Regions from separate parts of the Paenibacillus hamazuiensis genome, predicted to be linked through region 1. Evidence: riboswitches for the same ligand, from Rfam matches in the RefSeq annotation. Region 1 holds a riboswitch; each other region holds the start of a gene.
The links. A riboswitch is a leader RNA that binds a small molecule or an ion and turns the genes downstream of it on or off. The one in region 1 is predicted to bind cyclic di-AMP.

Region 1 (5,632 bases):
CGGGGGCCAGCTGCGGGGCGATAAAGCGAAGGAAGGCAGCTTCGGCGGCATGGAGCTTCTCTCCATGAAGACGCTGACCGGAGAAGACCTGCTGATCCGCGCCGAATACGTCCAGCCGGATGACGGCAACAAGGAGGACCGCACGCTGCTCAAGGTCACTTTGCCCAAGCCGGTGGCCCCCGGCGAGAAGCTGACGCTGCGGACCGATTTTACCGTACAGCTCCCTACCGTGTTTGCCCGCATGGGCTACCTGGACGACTTTATTATGGCCGGACAATGGTTCCCGAAAATCGCCGTCTATGAGCCGGCGGGAACAAGGGGGCGTGCGGAAGAAGGCTGGAGCATTCACCAGTATCACGGCAATTCCGAGTTTTACGCCGATTTCGGCATCTATGAAGTGAAGGTGAAAGTGCCTTCCAAATATACGGTCGCCGCGACGGGTTTCCCGACGAGACCTCCGGTCGACGACGGGCAATGGAAAACATACAGCTTCTACGCCGATGACGTGCACGATTTCGCCTGGTCCGCCTCGCCGAATTTCGTCTACGTCGAAGAGCCGTATGCGACTGCCAATTTGCCCGGGGTCAAAATCAAGCTGTACCTCGATCCGTCCCACGAAGCGCTCAAAACCCGCTACATGACCGCCGCCAAAAAAGCGCTCGCCCGCTACTCGCAGTGGTTCGGCAGCTACCCGTACTCGACGCTGTCGATCGTGGTTCCTCCGAAGGGGGGCAATGGCGCCGGGGGGATGGAATATCCGACGCTGATCACCAGTTGGGCCGCCGAGGAAGAGAAGCCCGATCTGGAACTGGAGCGCGTGCTCGTTCACGAAATCGGCCATCAGTTTTGGTACGGCATGGTGGCGTCGAACGAGTTCGAGGAAGCTTGGCTCGATGAAGGCTTCACCTCTTATGCCGAAGATAAGCTGATGGAGGCGGAATACGGCGTACGTCCGAACCTGCCGGTCGAGTCAAGTTACATTACCGCACCGGAGCCTCTCAAGCAGCTTGCCTGGAAGTACAAGGGACACGACGAGTATGCGGAAAACGTGTACACCCGAGCCAAGCTGGTGCTCAAATCGATCGAACGGCAGGTCGGCCCGGAGCTTATGGAACGCATCATGAAAAACTACTTCCAGCAGTGGAAATTCAAGCATCCCACTACGGCCGATTTTCAGCGCATCGTCGAGGATACGACGAAGGCGGGCTGGGACGACTTTTTCAAGCAATATGTATTCGGCGGCATGATGACGGACTTCGCGGTCGACGGCATCCGCGTGAAACCGCTGGAGCATGACGGTCTCACGCTTTACGAATCGAGCGTGCTTATTCGCAAGCTCGGCGGCAGCTACGGCCACGTTCCGATCGTATTCCATTTCGCCGACGGCTCGCAAACCGGCAAAGTGTGGGAAGGCACCGAGAGCGAAGTCATTTTCAAGCTGACGCACTCCTCCCCCGTCGACTGGGTCGCCATCGATCCCCATTATACGAACGTGCTCGAGAACAAACATATCAACAGCTTTATGAGAACGAACGTGGACCCGAAGCTGGCGATGCGCTGGAATCTCGGCTCCGTCAAATTTATTGAGACCTTGTTCGGCTGGGTCGCATGGTGAGGTGAAGAAGATGCTAATAACAATCAAGGAAGGCTGGAACATGGCGTGGAAGCAGCCTTTCGCCGTCATCGCCCTGTTCGTTTACAATCTGATATGGGGACTTGTTTTATACAAGCTCGTCTACTCCATCATCGTTCCGCTGCTTCACCGTTATCCCGGAGCCGACATGGGCCGCGAAGCGGCCCGTCTCTTCTGGATCGAGAGCCAGTTTCAGCTGTCGAAAACCGACCTGCTCCAACCGTACCTCTGGTGGGCGTTCGTCCTGCTCGTCACCCGGATGCTGCTGACTCCGCTGCTGAACGCCGGCCTCTTCTTCTCGCTTCACCATACCGATCTCAATTCCGGCTATCGCTTCTTCCGCGGCATTCGCCAATTGGCCGTGCCGTTTCTCGGCCTGTACGGTCTTCGGATGCTGCTTACGCTCGCCCCGCTGTGGTGGGTCCTCCCTTCCGCCGCCGGCGTGCTGAAGACCCGGTTTACCTACGAGTCGATCGCGGCGGATCTGCTGCCGATCCTTGCGGCGTACCTGGCGTACGGATATCTCCTTCATCTGGTCTTCATGTACCTGCAGTTCTCGATAACGGGCGGCCGCCCCTCCTGGGAAGGTCTGCTCACGATGGGCCGGGGGATTTTGCCTGCTCTCGGCGCTTCCATCCTGCTGCTGCTCGTCGGCTTCCTCCTGACCGCGGTCGTCATGTCCGCTTCAATGATATGGGCCGGATTTTTCGCCCTGCTCGGGTACCAGGCATACCGGCTGGCGCAAATGTTTTGCAAAGTATGGGCCATTTCGGCCCAATACCGGATTTGGCTGGCGAAGGCGTAAATTGTCGAAATCGACAATCGTATAGATAGAGCAGGATTTGACACAGGATCGGGCTCCGTCTCTTTACAGAGGCGGGGCCTGATTCTTTTTTGCGCAGAAAACCCGCATAAAACAAGCGTTTGGCGATCTGTCGTCTGATTTTAAGAGCTAGTCCTAAAAACAGGTGATATTCGGAGATAAACGTACCTTTTTCGAGGTTTTTTGTGAAAATTTTGTGTCCCGAGCAGGAATTTCGCTTTTTTTGACGAATTTGAAGTACCAGCAACAAAATCAACAAGAAAAACTTGCCGAATTCCCTCACCAGAGGGAAACGGGGGAACCACTTCCGGGTGAATTGATCTCGATTTCAAGTGATCATAGGGAACCTTCAACCGAACCCTAAAGCTAACCTCGTAGGCACAGGAAGGGGAACTTGTTTTGAAAAAGTTTGCTGTACTCGTGTTTACCTTGGCGATGTCCGTCTCCATCGGAGCGGGCAGTGTTTTCGCGGAAACGCCGCTGAGCCAGGCGGTCAATTCGGTGATGGGAGCTCCGTACAAGTACGCGGGCACCACCGAGAAAGGCTTTGATTGCTCCGGCTACACGTCCTACATTTTCGCGAAATTCTTCAACACGAAGCTGCCTCATTCGTCCAAGGATCAAGCACAGGAAGGCACATGGGTGGACAAAGATGATCTTCGCCCGGGCGATCTCGTATTTTTCAATACGGATGGCAAAGGAATCTCGCATGTAGGGATTTATGTCGGGAACGGCCAATTCTACCACTCCGCCACCAACAAGGGAATCACCGTAACGAAGCTGGATGATTCTTACTACAAGAAACGTTACGTGACCGCCCGCCGCGTCCTTTCGGACGAGCAGTACGAGCAAGTCATGACCGACTCCCCGTAAGGAGCCGACCCGGTAAAGCCCCTCAGAGCGATCCCTTTTTGTGAAGGACGGCGCGCTCTGAAGGGCTTTATGTCTTTAGGACCGGTGGAAAAAAACCTCTCTTTGCCTCGTCCGCCAGCCAGTGTATACTATATTTATACCGTAAGAGGGGTCGAGTTCCGCATGCTTGCAGGAAGCAAAAAAATAAGAGAGATTCCCAGATATATGAAGCTTCTCCTGGCATTCAGCCTGCTGATCGGGGCCATCCCCGTGCTGGCTTTAGGCTTGTTTTCCTATTATATTGCGGCGGGAGACGCAGAGCAAAAGACGAAGGAAAGCCACATGCAGCTTCTTTCGCAGACGCAAATGCGCATCGAGCAGTCCATGAAGACGCTTGAGCTGACGGCTATTCAGTTTGCGAACTCCCAGCTGGTCACCTCGTCGCTGAGTGAAACGATCGACGTGACGGACCTGACCCGAATCCGAAACCTTTATACGGGTCTTTATAATCTGCAAACGCTTCCCGGAATTAACGAGGGTTATTTGGTCGACCTGCAGCACGACTGGCTGATGAGCTTTACCTCCGTTATTCCTTTGAGCGGGCATCCGCTGCATGACGATCTTGCGGCATATGCCAAGCGGCCGAACAATATGTTTTGGGATACCGGATACGCGCCGCCGACCGGCGGCGGCGACGGGAGCAGCAACCGGAGTGAAACGATTCGCATGGTGCAGAAGCTGCCGATTTTGCCCTTCACCCAGCAGCCCCGGGGATTTCTGATCATCGAGATGCTGAAGACGCAGTTCCGGACGCTGATTGCCGGCAGTACGGAGCAGCTCGGTCGCATGTATATTTTGGACCGGGATGGGGTCGATTTTTTGGCGAAGAGCGATCAGGAGGTCGTTCCTTTTAATCCGATGAATGCGCTTATTTCCGAGCGGATTCGGCAGGTCGGCGAAACTTCGGGATTTCTGCACGGCAAGGTAAGCGACAAAGACATGGTCTTTTCTTACGTGCATTCGCCATACAACGGCTGGACTTACGTATATGCCATTTCGCTGGAGGAGATGACGCGGCAAACCCGCAAAATCGCCGTCGGCACCGTCGTGGCCTGCAGCGTCGTTTTCCTCGTCGTCGGCCTGCTTGCCTGGATCATCAGCAACCGGATGTACTCCCCCATACGGCGTCTGAACGAGATGACTCAAGCCGTATCGGTCGGCGTATCCGGCGGCAAGGATGAATTTTCCTCGCTGGAGGAACGGTTCCGCACGCTTTTCAGCGCCGGGCAGCAAATGAAGCAGCAGATGCAGGATCAATTTTCGCAGCTGAAGGAATTTCTGATGCTGAAGCTGTTTGCCGGGCAGCTGTCCGAAAGCGGTTTCGCCCATCGCAGCAAGCTGTACGGCTTCCCTACCGAATGGAGCCGCCTCGCCGTGCTGACGCTGCAAATCGATACGCTGCAGGACACGCGCTATCGCAGTCACGACCGGGAGCTGCTGCTGTTCGCGATTCATAACATCGCCTCGGAGCTGATTCCCGCTCATCTGAGGTTCAGCCCCGTGCTGCTCAACCAGTATCAGGTGACGCTCGTAAAAAGCGACCTGACAAGCGAGGTCGAGCTTAAGGAATATTATTACGGCATTGCCGAGCTGATCAAGACGAAGGTGCAGGAATTTTTGCAGGTCAGCGTCAGCATCGGCATCAGCCGCCCGTTTACCCGCACGTCCGATGCGGTGCTGGCTTACAATGAAAGCCTGGAAGCGCTGAAAAGCCGGATTTACCTCGGTCACGGAATGATTTTGCATTATGAGGACGCGCAGGCGGGCCTTAGCGAGATGGCCGCCGCCGCCTACACGCAGCTCAAATGGACGGAAGACCAGCTCGTACAGGCGCTGAAGCTCGGAGGCACGGAGAAAGCGATTCCTTGGCTCGATACCTATATCTCGGAACTGACGGCGCGCAATGTGAGCATTAACGAATACCCGGTTTTGATGATGCAGCTCGTCTCGCGGCTGTACCAGATCGTACAGGAGAAAGGCGGCACGGTCCATCACGTCCTGGGAGAGAGCGCCTCATACTCCGAGCTGATGAAGCTGAACACGCTCGAGGATATCGCGGACTGGTTCAAGCGCGATTTGCTGGAGCCGATCGGCGCTTATTTAAACCGGCAGGCGGAATCTCAGTACGTAAGCATCGCCAACAAGGTCATCCAGCTGGTCGAAGAGAGATACAATCAGGACATTACGCTGGAGGGCTGCGCCGCGGAGCTGAACTTCCATCCGGTCTACTTAAGCCGCGTGTTCAAGAAGGAAACCGGCATGAC
Region 2 (5,632 bases), 3.3 Mb from region 1:
GCATTCCGGACGGAGCCATCTTCATCAACTCGTCCCGTGCGCAATGTCTTGACGAACAGGCGTTTATGGAGGCGCTGGAAAGCGGCCGGTTTTTCGCGGCGCTCGACGTGTTCGAGAAGGAGCCGCTTCCGGCGGACCATCCTGTTCGCAAGCTGCCGAACGTGCTGATCACTCCGCACGTAGCCGGTGCTACGGTGCAGGGGCATCTTGCGCTGATGGAGGAAGTCGTGGAAGATATTATCCGCGGTTTGCAAAATGAAAAGACGGTTTACGAAGTGAGCGAAAGAATGTGGGAAGTCATGGCGTAAACAGCCGGAGTCTTCAACGTTACATTTTAAATCCCGTCCATTGGGCGGGATTTTTGTTAGTGTTAGAACTTTTGCGCAGCCAATTTTGTGGAAAGGGGGATTTGATTTTGGCATCATTTTCGCATACTCGTTCTTTGCTCTGCCGATACTACTATTCATACAAAGTATGCACAACAAGGGAGGGCCTCATTTGCATCGCCGGAGTCTGATTTTGTCTTTATGCTTCGCATTGGCGGCTCAACTGCACGCCGGTTTGCTCGAAACGCCGGCCATTGCAGCCGCAGGCGAGCAGGTGGATCGCGTAGAGCAAACGGAAAGCGGCACATACGAAACTCAAGGCTACAGGTCGGGGCGTTCCACCTATTCCCCGTCCCGCGGCGGCACGACGACGGCCCCGCGTACAGGAGCGGGATATACGACGGGGCCGCGCAACCCGAATACGGTTGGTACCGGGAACCCGCGCAATACGGCTCCCGGCGGAGCGGCGGCAACTCCGGCCCGAACGGGGTTCGGAGGTTTTTTCGGCGGGCTTGCCGCAGGGACGCTGCTCGGCAGCCTGTTTCATCCGTTCGGCTGGTTCGGTGGAGGAGGTTACGGCTATCCGGTCAATACCGGTTTTTCTCTGCTCGGAATTGCCTTTTGGGCGGTTGTTATTTATTTCGTATACCGCTGGGTGCGGAGAAAAATGAAAGGAAATTATTAAAGCCTTCCAGGCGGGCAGTTCGCCCGCTTGAAAGGCTTTTTTTTAATACCCAAACTATTTGCCGTACGTTCGCTGCATCAAATCGGTCACGGTAACGAACTGGTAGCCTTGCTCCTTGAGCTTCGGCAAAATTTGCCTGAGCGATTCCACCGTCTGGCTGCAATCCCCTTCGAGGTCGTGAAACAAAATGATATCGCCGTTATGCACATTACTCAGCACGGTATCGACGATTTTGCGCACACCCGGCCGCCTCCAGTCTTTCGTATCCTGATACCAGGACCACATGACGACGGTAAAATGGTCCTCGCGCGCCAAATCGATCAGCGCATCGTCGTAAAATCCGCCGGGAGGCCGGAACACGTGAGGCATTTGCTCGGTGATGTCGAAAATGACCTCCTGCGTTTGGCGAATCTCCTCCTTCAGCTTGTCGGGAGATACGTTTTTCAAAAAATGGTGATCAAACGTATGATTGGCGATTTCGTGACCCTCGTTCACCTCGCGAATAGCGATTTGCGGGAACGACTGCACCCTTTTGCCCAATACGAAAAACGTCGCCTTGGCTCCATGTTCCTTCAGGAGGTCCAAAATTTGCGGGGTGTATACCGGGTTAGGGCCATCGTCGAACGTCAGTGCGATAAGCTTCTGATCCGTCTCGATATTAAAAACAACCTCGCTGCGCGGTCCCGCGACAGCCGGCGGTGCGCCGGTCAAGCAACCGCAGAGCAATAACACAGCCATCCGAAGTTTCCATGACTTCAAGGCTCCGCCCCCCTTTGTAAGCACATCTCGCCTTTGTATTATCTCATAGGGGAAAATGTCCTTATGCATGACAAAAAAAGCAAGAAAAAGCAGCCGCACGGGGATGCGGCCGCTTTTTCGAGCTTATTTCTTCAACACGTAAATTTTTACATTTTGAATACCAAACTCGGAAGCTTTTTTTTGTGTGCCGGGGACAAAAATGTCGATCCTGTTGCCTTTGATGGAGCCGCCCGTATCCAGCGCTCTGGCCATCATGCCACCCTGCGGAAGGCCGTCATAGCTATAGCCTTCAATATAGACGAGCGAGCCGAGAGGGATGACGTTAGGATCCACCGAAATGGTGCCGATCCGCAGAGGGTTGCCGAAATAATCGACTGCCGCTCTGCCTCCGTTTTCACTGGCAGCGCCGGTGTACGCCGTCGCTTTCGCCTCGACGATTTTATCGTACTTCGGGGCGTACCAGGCCGGAGCGTGATATTGGCCGTCCTCGTTCAAAATCGCGATCCGATTGTCCGGATCCCATTGTACCCGGATTCCCATCGTTTCGGAGATGAAGCGAAACGGAATATAGACGCGGCCGTTCAAAATGCGGGCCTGCGTGCCCAAGCTTACCTTGTTGCCGTCAACGACAGCGGTGGAATCTCCCGTCGTTAAAGCAATTGTTTTCTTTTTGCCGGCGATGGTTAATTTGATTTGTTCGCCCGTCTTTTGCCAATCGATCGAATAGCCGAGCTTGTCCGTCATCGTACGAACCGGAACTTGCAGCTTGCTGTTCTCGTCCACAAAAGGCTCCGCATCGGGAAATTGCACAAGCTCATCATTAACTTGCACCTTCACGTCATCTGCCAAAAGCGGTTCGGCCTTAGCCGGGGCAGGGGCGGACAAATGTAAAGAAACCATCGAGCAGACTAAAACCAATCCTGCTATCAGTTTGTTCAAAGCTTACCTCCTATTGCCTCCGAGGTTAGTTGACGGGTTCGGGAAGAGGTTTCCCTAGCTTGAATAATCTTGCATTCACCCCAATTGCGAAGCGTCCCCCGTACCAATACTTTCCGTATTGGATTCGACACTTTATAAAAAGTACCACAGTACCCGAATGGTTTCAATGTATAAAATGTGCCAATTGCTTCCTATAATCACCAATTCGTCTGAAGGCAGACATTTAACCCGGCTGCATTGTCTTTTATAGGCGGCTGCAAATGGAAAACAGCTCCCTTAAAGGCAGGAAGCTGTTTTCGAAAGGGATCGGTTATTATCCGCGGTTTTCGCCCGCCCTTCCCCGGTTGAACAAGCCCAGCAAGCCGAGCAGCCCAAGCCAGCCGACCCAATCGTAATTGGTCCGGTTATCCACAGAGGTGGCGGTGTAGCTGTTATCGCGATACGCGGTTCCGCGCTGGCCTCCGTACGTGATGCCGGTAACGGAGCCGTCGGCGGCATATCCGATCGAATTGGGCCGGATGTTATCCCCTCCTGCATACCCGGTCCCCTGCTGGGCGGCAAAATTGCGGACCGGCGTCGCATCGGTGCCGCGGTTGCCGAGACCGGCAGGCCCTGTTCCGTTATTGCCGAAAGTGCCCAAATGACCCGCCGTACCGAGCGAACCGTACGGCGTGTAATCGCTATTGTTCGTGACGACATTATTGCGGGTGGTTGAAGCGGAGGAAGCCGTATTTGCAGAAGCCGATTCCGCGGATATGACCGTCATCGGCAAACCTGCCATGAGCAGCACGGCGATAGCAACGCTTTTCAATGCGTTCATGAAAGTCGCTCCTTTATTAAGATTAGGTACACCTATATCTTTTTTCAGGAAGCGGCTGCTTATGCGAACGGGCGATGTTTAAAAAGCGAAGCTGAGCTGCACCGGTTTCTCTTCGGACGCTTCGTCTTCGTCGCCTTCCCGTCCCGAGTACGGTTCGTACGAGATGAATCCGTACTCTTCCAATAAGGTGTTGACGCGGGCGATTCCTTCTTTCCGGTAATCGGCGGGCAAATAAGGAGACGATGCGTAAAAACGAGCATACTCCTCCACCAGGTGTGGGTAGCCGGTACGCAAGGTCTGGAAAAACCAGACTTTGACATCCCGGGTATTCAGGCGTAAATACGACGGCATGACAAAGCGCGGCGCATAAGAGCGGGCTTCGCCGAGCAGCCGGCGCAGCTCGTCCTCCGTATCCATCAAAAGCGGCAAAATCGGAGCCATAAAAATTCCCGCTCGGATACCCATCTCTCCCAGCCGGCCGATCGTTTTCAGCCGTTCAAGCGGGGAAGGGGTGAACGGCTCGAAGTCCCGCCATATTTTAAGATTGAGCGTATTGAGGCTTATATTGACAGTAGCGTCCGGGATCGCTTGAAGCAAATCGATGTCGCGTAATATGAGCGGAGAGCGCGTCGTCACGCTGACCGGGACTCCGTAGCGGGCGAACAACTCCAGCGCTTGCCGGGTCAGCCGGGCTTTCGCCTCCACCGGCTGGTACGGGTCGGTCGCCGTGCCGACGGCGACTTTGCCGAACTTCTTTAACCCGCCGCGGCTTCTTGCCGCTTTCCGCAGCTGCTCTTCCAGCGCCTCGGGCACGTTTTCCTTGATAAAAATATGCTTTTGGAACGTATCGTCCGTCTCCATGCCGAGAAACGAATGGGTGGAGCGGGCATAGCAAAAGCTGCAGCCATGCTGGCAGCCGCGATACGGATTGAGCGACCAGGAAAAAGGCATGGAAGGGGCCGTTACTTGGTTCAAAGCGGTTTTCGAGCGGATATGTTCAAAGGTTACCGGTTTGCTCATCGTTTTCCACCTCATAATAGCGAATATATGTTCGTATTTAATGTATCTTATCCGAACGGTTTTATGCAAGTGGAAAAAACAGGACCTGCCGCATAAGCTTGCGGAAACAAGCAAAAAGTAAGGTGGTGTTCGGCAGGTCTTTTGCAAAAGGAGGTGCAACAGATGAACGCGACGACGCAATCCCCTCAGGCGCAAACGATTGGAGCCGTCAACTTGGCGACGCATGAGATTTTGGAGATGAGAGAGCTTTTGTCCAGCAAAAATGTTTGCCTGACCAAATCCGCAACGATGCAAGCGCTGGCTTCCGACCCGGAATTGAAAACATTGCTTCAACAGGATGTACAGCAATCCAAGCAAGCAATCCAGGAGCTTTCCGCAATTTTATCCAAAGTATGACATAACCAATGACGAACGGAGATGATCTTATGAATACGCTGCTGGAAAATATGACGGGGATGGGCAGCATGACCGATCAGGTGATCGCAAACGATTTGCTGATTGCCGCTAAAACGGGCATCAAGGATTGCGCGGTGGCCCTTACCGAGGCGACGACGCCGGAGGTTCGGCAAATTTTGAAAAAGCAGCTGGACCAAGCGATTTCTTCCCACGAAAAAATTTCGGCTTACATGATCCAAAAAGGACTGTATCACCCGACTCAGGTGAAACAGCAAATTCAGCTGGATTTGCAAAACGCCCAAACCGCGACAGGTTTGGCATAATTTGAATTTGAAGTCCCCGCGGCTCCCGGAAGGGGGCCATTATTTTTTTGTCAGGAAAAAATTTGAAACAAATGATGAAATCCTCTCGTTTGTTATTGGGGGGTGATGATCAATGAGAAAGTGGCTACTTATTATCGGTGTTTTTATGAGTGCGGCGGCGTGCAGTACAATTTCAACTCCGCCGGAGCCTGTTGCCGAAAATCGCGATAATCCGAACATCAAAGCGGGTGACTTTTCAATCCCTGCCTCTGAGCAGAAGCAATCTTTTTCGGCAAAAATATACGTCCCCGGACAGGTAAAAGCAAATGAAGAGTTCGTCGTTGAAGCCTCGCTGGAAAACTTGTCCGACAATGATTTCACAATG
Region 3 (5,632 bases), 2.3 Mb from region 1:
CTCAGGATCTTTTGCTGAATGAAGAGTGGGAGATCGAGGCGATTCAAATGCAAGTAAAGATGTGGTTTTCTTCTGTGACATACGTCGAATGGAACGATGTGCTCGCCTTGGGCGAAGATGCGATTACGATACCGAGTGAGGATGTTCTTAAGGCGATGGAAGATGATCTTCCGCTTTTTTCGTTGGTTGGGGGCCACAAAAAAGTGAAGGGCATGCCCGTCATCACCGTAAACGGACAGCAGCTCGGGATAGTCGAAGACGTTTATTTGGATGATTTATTGGGAAAACATGTAATAGGTTATGAATTGTCCGAAGGTTTCATTACCGACTTGAAGGAAGGGCGCAAATGGCTGCCCGTTCCCGAAACCGTTATATTGGGCGAGGATGCGATCGTCGTTCCGGTCCGCTGTAATGAGCAGCTGGAAGAAATCTTCGTATCAAAAGTAGAATAGGGTGATAATGATGTTACGGTGTCCAAACTGCAATTCCAAAGATATAGGCAAAATCGGCTCGCACCAGTTTTACTGCTGGGGCTGCTTTATCGAACTGACCGTCAACGGAGACAAAATGTCCGTTTATCAAGTTGAGGAAGACGGCACGCTCAGCTCGCTCGACGATTTGTTTTTCCCGGAAGAGGAAATGCCGCAAGTTCACGCCAACTGAGGTTGGCGTTTTTTTTATGCATAGGAAATTATGCATGGCTGATTTTTGTGGATAACCGGGGGTTCTCCCAAAAGTACTAAGGCTGCAAAGGTTCACTTTTTGGGGGGATTTGTTTTGGCCTCGTGATTCCTACACCATTCATTTCTATTTCCTGTCCTGCTTAATTATGCTTCGAATGGATTAATTCCTACAGGTTGTACATATACTGTACAAGTGTAGCAGATTTCGGCATGGCGGGGAGGTAACGCGGATGGACCGCTTTTTGAAAAACAATACATTCGTCGTTATGGTATACGTGCTGCTTGGCCTGCTCATCCTTTACATGCTGCTGCAAATCAAACCGATCATCGTAGCGGTCTACGGATTTTTGAAAGAAATTTTGGCGCCCTTCATCATCGCGATGATCATTTCGTATGTGCTGAACCCGGTTGTCACATTGCTGGGTTCGCGCAAAGTGCCGAGGACGATCGCGGTGCTGCTCATTTACGCCGTCTTCATTACGTCCACGACGGTCGTGTTGATGAACATGATCCCGATGTTCATGAACCAGCTGCAGCAGCTCAACAACAGCTTGCCGCAAATGGCGATGAAAGCGCAGAGCCTCGTGGACGGGCTGAACGACTTCGAGTTTTTGCCGGACAGCGTCCGTACGGGCATCAACAATTCGCTGGCGAAGCTGGAGCACGGCATCAGTCTCGCGATTTCCAAATCGATCGACGGGATCGGCAGCACCATCAATATGCTCTTTATTGCTTTTATCGTCCCATTTTTGGCTTTTTACATATTAAAAGATTTCCAATTGATCGAAAAAGCGGTGCTTGCCATCGTTCCGAAGCAGCACCGCAAAAATACGACAAAGCTGCTCGTCGACATCGACACGGCGCTTGGTCATTACATCCGCGGCCAGTTTCTCGTATGCGCGATCGTCGGGTCGTGTGCTTACCTCGGTTATTGGCTGATCGATATGCCTTACCCGCTGCTGCTTGCGGCGGTTGTCGCGATTTTTAATATCATCCCTTATTTGGGACCGTTTTTCGGGGCGGCTCCGGCGATCATCATGGCATCCACCATTTCGCTGAAAATGGTTATGCTCGTGGCGTTCGTCAATTTGGTGTGCCAGGTGTTGGAAGGCAATGTGATTTCGCCTCAGGTGGTGGGGCGGTCGCTGCACATGCACCCGCTGATTATCATTTTCGCCCTGCTCGTCGGCGGGGAGCTGGCCGGAGTGATCGGGCTCATTTTGGCGGTGCCGTTTTTCGCCGTGATGAAAGTTATTTTGCAGCATGTGTTTTTGTACTATGTGCATAGACAACCACCCCCTAAATAGAGCGGAGCACCCCCTAAATAGAGCGACACCCCCTAAATCCCCCTTAAGGGGGACCCCAGGCGCTCGGGCGCCCTGGACCCGCCCGTAGGAGGTAATGCTCGCTGCTAGTTCGCGCCTGCCCGGCATCGATTTTTCGCCTGCGGCTCAAAAAATCGGATGCCCGACACGCTTTACTTTTGGAGCGATGATGTGGGGAGGTAATGCGTGCGGCGGGCTCGCGTCTGCCTGGCATGGTTTGCTGGCGCAAACCTGTGCCCGGCACGCTTTACGGGCGGCAGCTTTTAAAAAAATGAAACCATTCCCGGTTTTATCCGTATGAATATAAGGTTGCGCAGCACAACTACAAGTGAATAAGTTTTTGGTTTTTGGAGGAGCCTGTCACCAAGGGCTCCTCTTTGTCATTTTTAGGGATGAGAAAGGATGTAAACGGATGGAACAACAGGCATTGCTAGCAATCGGTATTTTTCTTGTTATTTATGGACTCATCGTTTCGGAGAAGATTCACCGGACCATAGTCGCGATGATCGGCGGCCTACTGATGGTCGTGCTGGGCATCGTTCCGCAGGAGGAGGCGCTGCATCACATCGATTTCAATACGCTCGGGCTGCTCATCGGCATGATGGTGATCGTCAGTATAACGGCGGATACGGGGGTATTCAAATACATCGGCGTCTGGTCGGCGAAAAAAGTGAAGGGCGATCCGGTGCGCCTCCTTATCGCTCTAGGCTTGGTAACGGCCGTCGGCTCGGCGTTTCTCGACAATGTCACGACCGTGCTGCTGATGGTGCCGGTGACCTTCAGCATTACCCGGCAGCTGCAGGTGAATCCGGTGCCGTACCTGATCTCGCAGATCATGGCTTCCAACATCGGGGGCACCGCAACGCTGATCGGAGATCCGCCGAATATTATGATCGGCAGCGCGGTGAAGGAACTGACCTTCATGGCGTTTATCCATAACCTGAGCCTGATTGCCTTCCTCATTTTATTCGCGACAATTCCGCTGTTGGTCTGGATTTACCGCAAGCAGCTTAAGACGACGGAGGAGCTGAGGCTGAGCGTCATGGATCTCGACGAGAAGGCGGAGATTACCGACCCGAAGCTGCTCAGGAAGTGCCTCGCCGTATTGGGACTTACGATCGGCGGATTTTTCGTGCATCAGATCGTTCATCTGGAATCCGCAACCGTCGCTTTGGCCGGCGCCTTTCTGCTGCTGCTGCTCACCGGCGAGCACCATATGGAGGAAGCGCTCGCCAAAGTCGAGTGGACGACGATCTTTTTCTTCGTCGGTTTGTTTGTCCTCGTCGGAGGTTTGATTGAAACCGGGGTCATCGCGAAGCTGGCGCAGTATGCGATCGATGTCACCGGAGGCGATGTGGCCAAAGCGTCATTCCTGATTTTGTGGATGAGCGCGATTGCTTCGGCATTTTTGGACAATATCCCTTTTGTGGCGACGATGATTCCGATGATTCAGGAGATGGGGCTGATGGGGGTCGACCGCCTGGAGCCGTTGTGGTGGAGCCTGGCGCTCGGCGCATGTCTCGGCGGGAACGGCACGCTGATCGGGGCCAGCGCGAATTTGATCGTAGCCGGTTTGTCCTCCAAGGAAGGGCACCCGATTTCGTTTATGACCTACCTGAAGATCGGCTTCCCGCTTATGATTATGTCGATTGTGATCGCTAATCTGTATATTCTTATCCGATATTTGTGAGGTGGCGATGCTATGATCTCATACGATTATGACAAGAAATGCCTGGAGATTTCGGAAAAAAGTAACGGTCCCGACACGGAGTTTCGCATTCGGATTTTATCTCAAGACCAGGACGGGCAGGAAGCGGCTCAGGCGCTTAAGAAAATTCGCTACGATTTCGAGCGGAACGACGTGCTGACCGATGTTTTGTTTTACGTTCACCCGAATCGCGATTACCAAATTATCGTGCGGAAGGACTATTATTTGGACTTCATGCTCAGCTTATTTAAATACGGCCTTTTGTCACAAATCAGCCATAATTCGTGAGAGAATGCAAGCAAAGGTGAGAGCAAAAGCTATGTAAGCGTTATTTTCAGCCGCCGTGAATAACGCCAACGTCAAGCTGATCTTTTTCCTGTTTTACTTTCCTTCATACGGGGAGTAAACTTCATTTTGCAACTGAATATGAAAAACGCTGAATTTTCCCTGAAACCATTCGGGAAAAGCGGGGGAACCAAACGAAATATGGGGTGAATCGGGCGTCATCCGCGCCCGTAGAGCTGCTTCTCACGGCTCGAATCCGACAGCTAACCTCGTAAGCGCTCGTGGGAAGGATAGAACAACCGGTGACAAAAACACAAGGTGCTACCCTTGTGTTTTTTTGTTGTGCGCTCATCCTGCAGCGATATTCAGGCAACGATAACAGGAAAAAGGATTGGATGAGATGACTGAGTATACGTTGAAAAGGCTGTTATTCGGAAAACCGCTTAAGACCAGCGAGCTAGAATCGGAAAAAATGCCGGTTTGGAAGGCGCTGCCGATCCTGTCGTCGGATGCGCTCTCCTCCGTGGCTTACGGCACGGAGCAAATATTGCTGGAGCTGGCCACCGTCGGGATCGCCGCGTTTTATTTTTCGCTGCCCGTGGCGATCTCGATCATTTTGCTGATCGGCATTCTGGTAATGAGCTACCGTCAGGTGATCGAAGCGTATCCGCAGGGCGGCGGCGCCTATATGGTCGCCAAGGAAAACTTGGGTATGACATGGGGACGCCTGACAGGGGTGTCGCTGCTGATCGACTATACGCTGACGGTAGCCGTCTCGATATCGGCCGGCGTTCAGGCGATTACCTCCGCTTTTCCGCAGGCGGTGCCTTACATCGTCGAAATCACCCTTTTGCTCGTATGGCTCATGGTATGGCTGAACCTTCGAGGCACCTCCGAATCCGGCAGCGTGTTCGCCCTGCCGACTTATTTCTTTATCGGCTGCGTGCTGCTGCTGCTCGGCAAAGGCGCCTGGGACCTTGTCACCGGCGCCGAAGCGGTATCGACGGAACTGGCGGTGCCTGAGGTAATGCCGCAGGGGTTGACGCTGTTTGTTCTGCTGAAAGCTTTCTCCTCGGGCTGCTCCGCTGTGACCGGGATCGAGGCGATTTCCGATGCGGTGCCTCATTTCCGCACGCCTTCGACAACCAACGCCAAGCGCACGCTCGTATCGCTCGGAGCGCTGCTGTCGGTCGTCTTCGGCGGTATCACTCTACTGACGCTCGCCTACGGCATAGCCCCGGATCCGCAGGGACATACGTCGGTGCTGTCGATGGTGACGGAGCATGCATTTGGCCGCGGCACGGTGTATTATGCGACGCAGTTCGCGACCATGCTGATTTTGACGTTGGCGGCGAACACCAGCTTTAACGGGTTTCCGATACTGGCGTCGATCATGGCGACGGACAAAAACTTCCCGCGCATGTTCGCCAATCGCGGGGACCGGCTTTCCTACAACTACGGCATCGTGACGCTCGGCATATTGGCCAGTATATTGCTGATTATCTTCGGCGGCAAAACCGATGCGCTGATTCCGCTGTATGCGATCGGGGTGTTTCTCTCCTTTACGCTGGCGCAAAGCGGACTTGTCCGAAAATGGTTCACGGAAAGGCCTAAGGGCTGGCGGCGCAAGC
Region 4 (5,632 bases), 330 kb from region 1:
TTCTCCAGCACGTCCCGCGTATTGATCGGCACATGCTCCTCGCTGACGCCCATCGCCACGAGATGACCTCCGGGCCTCAAGATATCGATCCCCTGATTAATTGCACTTTCGCTGAACCTTCCGCCCGTGCACTCCATCACAACGTCGACTTTCCAGCCGGCCTTGAAATCGTAGCTCTGCACCATTTCCGTCTCGGCAAAATCGAATTGATCCAGCTTCTCCCGAATGGCACCGAACACAATGAGCCGGTCCTTGCCGACGCCAAACGCATGGTGCAGCATCGCTGCGGTCAAATAGCCGACCGGCCCGTCGCCGAATACCGCGGCGCTGCCTTTATCCAGCAGATGGCTGATTCCTCTCGCCGCCCGGTACGATACGCTGCACAGTTCCGCGAGCACGGCAATCTCATCAGGGATTGATGAAGGAACCGGAATCGCGCAAGCTTCGGGAATGACAAGCCTGCTTTGGGCGATCCCGTCGAAGCCGCTGCCCATAAATTGCGAGCGGTAGCAGTAGTTGTCTTCAATTTCGTTTCGGCATGCCGGGCAGCATTCTTCGGGAGGGATATCTTGGAGCAGGTATCCGGGCAAATTCGGAACGACGACAACTCTCTCTCCTTTGGGGAGCTTGGATGAGGCGCTTTCCGCGATCGTCCCAATTCCTTCATGCAGCAGCGCCATCGGCAGTTTTTTCGCAAGCACTTCCGGCTTGCGCATGCCTCCGAAGTAGCGAAGGTCGGCGTGGCAGATGCTGGCGATAGTAGGCTCCACCGCGACATAACCGCTGCGCAGCTCCCTTTCTACAATCACCTCTTGAACCTCGCGCGGTTGGGTCAACCGCCATGTTCGCGATTTCACGGTGCCGGTTGTTGAGCTTGCCACTAACAGAAACACCTCCGTATGTTATTCGTAAAAGTATATGAATTTCCGGCCGCCGAAGCGGTCGCGAAAGCTTCACCGAAGGGTCAGGCAAGAAGCACGTTGATGCCGGCGTCGCGAAACGGCTTGGCCTCGTATTCCGGCAGCTCCTTGTTCGTAATTAACGTATGAATGGCCGAATTCGGCGCGACCGTGTGCAGCGACAGCTTGCCGATCTTCGTTTCGTCGGCCACGACGATCACTTCCTGCGCGGCGCCGATCATTCCCTGTTTGGCCGTCACAAGCTGGGCTTCGGGATGCATGAGGCCATGCTTCGGATGAATGGCCGGCGTGCCGATGAACGCTTTGGACACGTGCAGCGACCGCAGCACCTGATCGGTAAACATTCCGTTCAGCATGTAGCTGGAAGGATACAGCTCCCCTCCGGTTACCGTCACTTTCACTCCCGGCGCATCGCGCAGCTCGGCCGCCACGTTGATGTCGTTGGTCACTACCGTCAGATTCGAGCGATGGACCAGGTTTTTGGCGATGTGCAGCGTCGTTGTGCCGGAGTCGATGATGATATGCTCGCCGTCCTCGACCAGATTGGCCGCCAGCTTGCCGATGCGCATTTTCTGCTCGAGCTGCGCATGCGAACGCTCGTTAAACGGCGGCTCGTTATGCGTCAGCTGCTCCACAATGACTCCGCCGTGCGTTCGTTTGAGCAGTCCTTCCTGCTCAAGCTCCGCCAAATCCCGGCGAATGGTCGCTTCATGCACGTCGAATTCGACGGCCAAAGCCACCACGGAAGCGACACGGTGCTGCCTGACATGCTCCACGATTCTCAGCTTTCTTTCTGCCGCCAACACTTGCGTCACCCCTCACCCGCAGAAACAAACATCAAAATCGCTTCTTTTTGTTTATTTTATGTTCATTTATGCTCGTATTACATCTTTAGAGTAACGCCATACTGTCAATCTTGTCAATATGCTTTTATTTAAAAGGGGCACGTACTGCGTATTTTCAAATTCATTTGCGCAAAAATAAACATTTCATGGCGCGATGCCGCGCGTCTTGGTATGAAAACTGGCGAAAAAAACGCCGCCAGGTCCTTTATTAGTGCTATTTGTCCGTTTGTTGGGAGTAGCGGGGGAGGTTCTGCCCGCTGCTTGCGGTTGAAAATAGAAACGCCGGGCCTTATGGGTTATACTGGAAATCGGCAATAATGAATTGCGTAATTCAAGGAGGCTTCTGCAGAGCCTCCTTGAAAAACAAAATGGATGGGGGAAGTTATGAAAAATGAAGTAAGTTGGAGATGATCAATGAAATTATGATGCCGCGGCCGCTCCCCGTTATGTCACAGCACGATTTTCATCACATTCCACAGGGCATCGCATAATTCTTCCTCCCTTTCCTCCATCGCGGACATTCGTACGACCCATTCCTCCGAATCCCGCTGCATGCAAAAACCAGCTTCATGCTCAGTCAGGTATGCTATCATTTGTCCGACGGTTAATAGCGGGAGCGATTTATGCTTCTCCACCCCGTTTAAGTAATAAATCATTTCTTCATGATCGCCAATCGCAATATACTCCCCTTCTTCGGGAGCCCATTGCGTTCGCAGCTTTTCCTTTTGCTGATCGGTGAGCTCGTGCAGATGAGATGCGGATATTCGCTGGACCATACGCCACCTCCGGATGAAAGAATCGATGAAACTGCAAAAAGACCCAAATCCAGCCAGGACACGCGCGAAAAAATCACGCTAACCACCCTGAAGCCGCCATGGGTCCAAAAGAGACAAAAAAAGACCCGTATTCGGGTCTGGTCTTTTATGCAAAAAAATATGCACATTGTAAAAAGGCGACCCATCCACTGCTGACGAGGTTAGCTGCCGGGCTCGGGCAAAGATGGTCCCCTACATGCCAGAATGCATGATTCGCCCCAAAAACGTTGGTTCCCCCGCTTTCCGGATCATCCGGAAATTAAGCGTAACTTAATCATATAAATCAACCACGATCAAGTCAATATGTTAAATATTTACTGGGTTAATCACTTTCTAGCACGAATGCCGCCGCTTACCCCGCTCCGCCCTTTCTGGTCAGCCGGAAAATATACTCCTTCCCGGACTCTTCGGACACTGCCCTTTTCCGGGGCGGCTTCGGTTTCCCTCCGTACTGTTTCGGTTTAATCGCGAACATGGCGAGCAATGCGGCCAATACACCAACCCCGGCCATCGTAAAAAAGAGCATCCTGTGCGTTTGCTCCATCAGCAAAGAGGCGACCGGCGGATCGGCGGCCACCCCGATAAACCTCATGCTGCTGTAAATGGAGGATACCGTCCCCCTCTGCTCCTTTACGATCCCTTCCGTGATCATCGCATCGAGGCAGGGCAAAGCCATTCCGATACCGATGCCGCCCAAGGTCATGAAAATAAACAGCATATAGATCGAGTCGCTGCGAAACCATCCGCATACAAGCATCGCCGCCGTTGCCAGAGACGCGCCGAAAAAGTTGACCCATTTCATCCGCCGCTTGTTTTCCCCGATCCACTTTCCTGCCGTAAATGAGGACAAACAAAGCGCCGCCGTCGGGATCGCAAGCAGGGCCCCCTTGAAAACACCGTCGATGTTATATAGATCTTCGAGTATTTGGGACAAATAAAATAACGCTGCAAAGAGGACAAACATGAAGATGCCGCCGATCGCAAAAATCGCATAAAGCCAGCGGCCTTTTTCCCCAAATACCTGTTTGATCGATTTGAGAAACCGCCCGAGGCTTGGCGGCTCTTGCTCCCGCTTTTTCGGCACCTTGACCAAAAAACCGACCATGACAAGCGAGACCAGGCAAAATACCGGTATCGCAAAAAATGGAACATACCACACGACTGCAGCCAAAAGCGAACCGAGAATCGGACTGAGCACTTTGCCGAACGTATTGGCCGTTTCGATCGCCCCGAGTCCCTCGCTTACGTCCGATTCTTTTTTGAACATGTCGCCGACGAGAGGCATGACGATCGGAGCCGCTCCCGCCGCACCTACTCCCTGCAGCAGCCGCCCCAGTAAAATCCATACGTAAGCATGCTCCAGCCATAGGGCGGCAATGCCGGACAAGAGCCCTCCCGCTCCCGCTACAGCCAGGCTTGGGATGATCACTTTTTTCCTTCCGTATCGGTCGGAAAGAAACCCTGCAATGGGGATCAGAAAAATCGCCACAATCGAGTAAACGGTAATAATCATGCTTACTTGAAAGGAGCTGATCCCCAGTTCTTTGCGAATGGCGGGAAGAATCGGAATGAGCATGGAATTGCCCAATGTCATGTTGAGCGGAATAGAAGCGAGCGAGACCAGGTCCCATTTTTTCGTTGCTTCCACTGCTACGCAGCCACCTTTCGATCGCATTATTTCCGGTGTTATGGTTAGCGAGTTTCCGGTGGTCCGGTAAACGTAATGGATGGATAACCATTTTCATTATTTGCTTGAACGATTGTTGTCATTCACGCTTCGGGAATGAATGAGCCGTCCGAAAGGCATCCTACGAACAAGGAGGCGAATATAACATGGATAAAAAGACGCAGGAAGGCATGAAAAATCTCGACGTCACCGCCGACGCCGGCGATTGGATCGAGGCCGCTTCAGCTAACCGCACAGACGCCGAATTCGCCGAGAGCGATGAAAAAGTGAAAAATTCGGCAAAGCAAGCGGCGAAGCCGGCTTCTCCCCGATGAAAAGCGCAGTAATCCCCGCGCTGTTGTTGTCCTGTCTCCTCTGGTGTTCCGAAGTGCAGGCGGAAGCGGGGGCACCCGCGGTACCCGGCACGTACGCCGGAGCCAATTTGCCTTGGTCGACGGCCAGCCCTCCTCAAATCATTTACGGCCCTGGTATTTATACGACCCCTGACGGGAAGCAAGTGGATCTGTATGGCTATTCGGGAGGCCGCTGGGGCGCAACCGGCGACGAGACGAGGGCCCTTGCGATACCGGCAAACGGCCAAACCCGCGGGTATTCCCCCGGCTGGCTGGGGCTTCTCGGGATCGCCGGATTAGCGGGTCTTCTGGGCAAGGTTAACCAAAGACAAACGAACCCCTGAAACCGGCGTGCTTTTATACAGGTTTAGAACGGAGCGATGGCGGGTTTTCCGCGGCCGCTCCGTTTTGATTTTTCACTGCCCGCCGGATGTTCGGCGCGTCCATGCCCAAAAAAGCAGCGCAACTACGCTTATTAAGGCCCCGAGTATACATACCCCGTGCCATCCCGCCCATGAATAAACGGACGTAGAAGCCGCCGCTCCCGATGCACTTCCGAAGGAATAAAAGATCATATATCCCCCGGTCATGCGGCTCCTCGCTTCCGGACGAACGCTTAAAATCATACTTTGATTCGTAACATGCACCGCCTGCACCGCAAAGTCCAACATGACGACCCCTGCGGCAAAAAACCACAGCGAGCTGTTCAATAACCCGATCGGCAGCCAGGAAACCGATAACAGCAGCAATGCCGCACCGGTCGTTCGTTCACCCAACCCGCGGTCGGCCAGCTTCCCCGCCCTGCCGGCTGCTAAAGCGCCCGCTGCGCCCGCAAGACCAAACAGCCCGATAGCGGTATGGCTTAACGAAAAGGGCGAAGAGCTAAGCGGCAGCACCATGGACGACCATAAAATGCTGAAGTCTGCAAAAATGAAAAACGCAAGTGCGGCACGAACCCGCATAAGAGGAACTTGCATGAATAAATCTTTAACTGATCGCAGCAGATCAGGATAAGAGATTTTTCGGAACGGCC

Region 2: it holds a riboswitch for cyclic di-AMP, as region 1 does, so the genes downstream of both, MYS68_RS14715 (stalk domain-containing protein) here and MYS68_RS29095 (C40 family peptidase) in region 1, are expected to answer to the same signal.
Region 3: it holds a riboswitch for cyclic di-AMP, as region 1 does, so the genes downstream of both, MYS68_RS18915 (APC family permease) here and MYS68_RS29095 (C40 family peptidase) in region 1, are expected to answer to the same signal.
Region 4: it holds a riboswitch for cyclic di-AMP, as region 1 does, so the genes downstream of both, MYS68_RS27370 (hypothetical protein) here and MYS68_RS29095 (C40 family peptidase) in region 1, are expected to answer to the same signal.

What each region holds. Positions count from the first base shown of each region.
Region 1 covers NZ_JALRMO010000001.1:6,629,732-6,635,363, forward strand. Annotated here, with positions in the region: gene MYS68_RS29085 (M1 family metallopeptidase) at 1-1,615, shown strand, start outside; gene MYS68_RS29090 (hypothetical protein) at 1,626-2,438, shown strand; cyclic di-AMP (ydaO/yuaA leader) riboswitch at 2,714-2,852, shown strand; gene MYS68_RS29095 (C40 family peptidase) at 2,856-3,329, shown strand; gene MYS68_RS29100 (helix-turn-helix domain-containing protein) at 3,534-5,632, shown strand, end outside.
Region 2 covers NZ_JALRMO010000001.1:3,321,242-3,326,873, reverse strand. Annotated here, with positions in the region: gene MYS68_RS14730 (hydroxyacid dehydrogenase) at 1-308, shown strand, start outside; gene MYS68_RS14725 (hypothetical protein) at 499-1,011, shown strand; gene MYS68_RS14720 (polysaccharide deacetylase family protein) at 1,066-1,770, opposite strand; gene MYS68_RS14715 (stalk domain-containing protein) at 1,894-2,709, opposite strand; cyclic di-AMP (ydaO/yuaA leader) riboswitch at 2,709-2,849, opposite strand; gene MYS68_RS14710 (hypothetical protein) at 3,023-3,529, opposite strand; gene MYS68_RS14705 (SPL family radical SAM protein) at 3,608-4,549, opposite strand; gene MYS68_RS14700 (hypothetical protein) at 4,712-4,945, shown strand; gene MYS68_RS14695 (spore coat protein) at 4,975-5,268, shown strand; gene MYS68_RS14690 (hypothetical protein) at 5,381-5,632, shown strand, end outside.
Region 3 covers NZ_JALRMO010000001.1:4,352,976-4,358,607, reverse strand. Annotated here, with positions in the region: gene MYS68_RS18940 (PRC-barrel domain-containing protein) at 1-452, shown strand, start outside; gene MYS68_RS18935 (hypothetical protein) at 463-663, shown strand; gene MYS68_RS18930 (AI-2E family transporter) at 914-1,990, shown strand; gene MYS68_RS18925 (ArsB/NhaD family transporter) at 2,421-3,698, shown strand; gene MYS68_RS18920 (hypothetical protein) at 3,711-4,004, shown strand; cyclic di-AMP (ydaO/yuaA leader) riboswitch at 4,141-4,294, shown strand; gene MYS68_RS18915 (APC family permease) at 4,402-5,632, shown strand, end outside.
Region 4 covers NZ_JALRMO010000001.1:6,301,541-6,307,172, forward strand. Annotated here, with positions in the region: gene MYS68_RS27360 (zinc-binding dehydrogenase) at 1-881, opposite strand, end outside; gene MYS68_RS27365 (DeoR/GlpR family DNA-binding transcription regulator) at 965-1,726, opposite strand; gene MYS68_RS27370 (hypothetical protein) at 2,215-2,541, opposite strand; cyclic di-AMP (ydaO/yuaA leader) riboswitch at 2,715-2,856, opposite strand; gene MYS68_RS27375 (MFS transporter) at 2,933-4,174, opposite strand; gene MYS68_RS27380 (hypothetical protein) at 4,414-4,581, shown strand; gene MYS68_RS27385 (hypothetical protein) at 4,578-4,943, shown strand; gene MYS68_RS27390 (MFS transporter) at 5,016-5,632, opposite strand, start outside.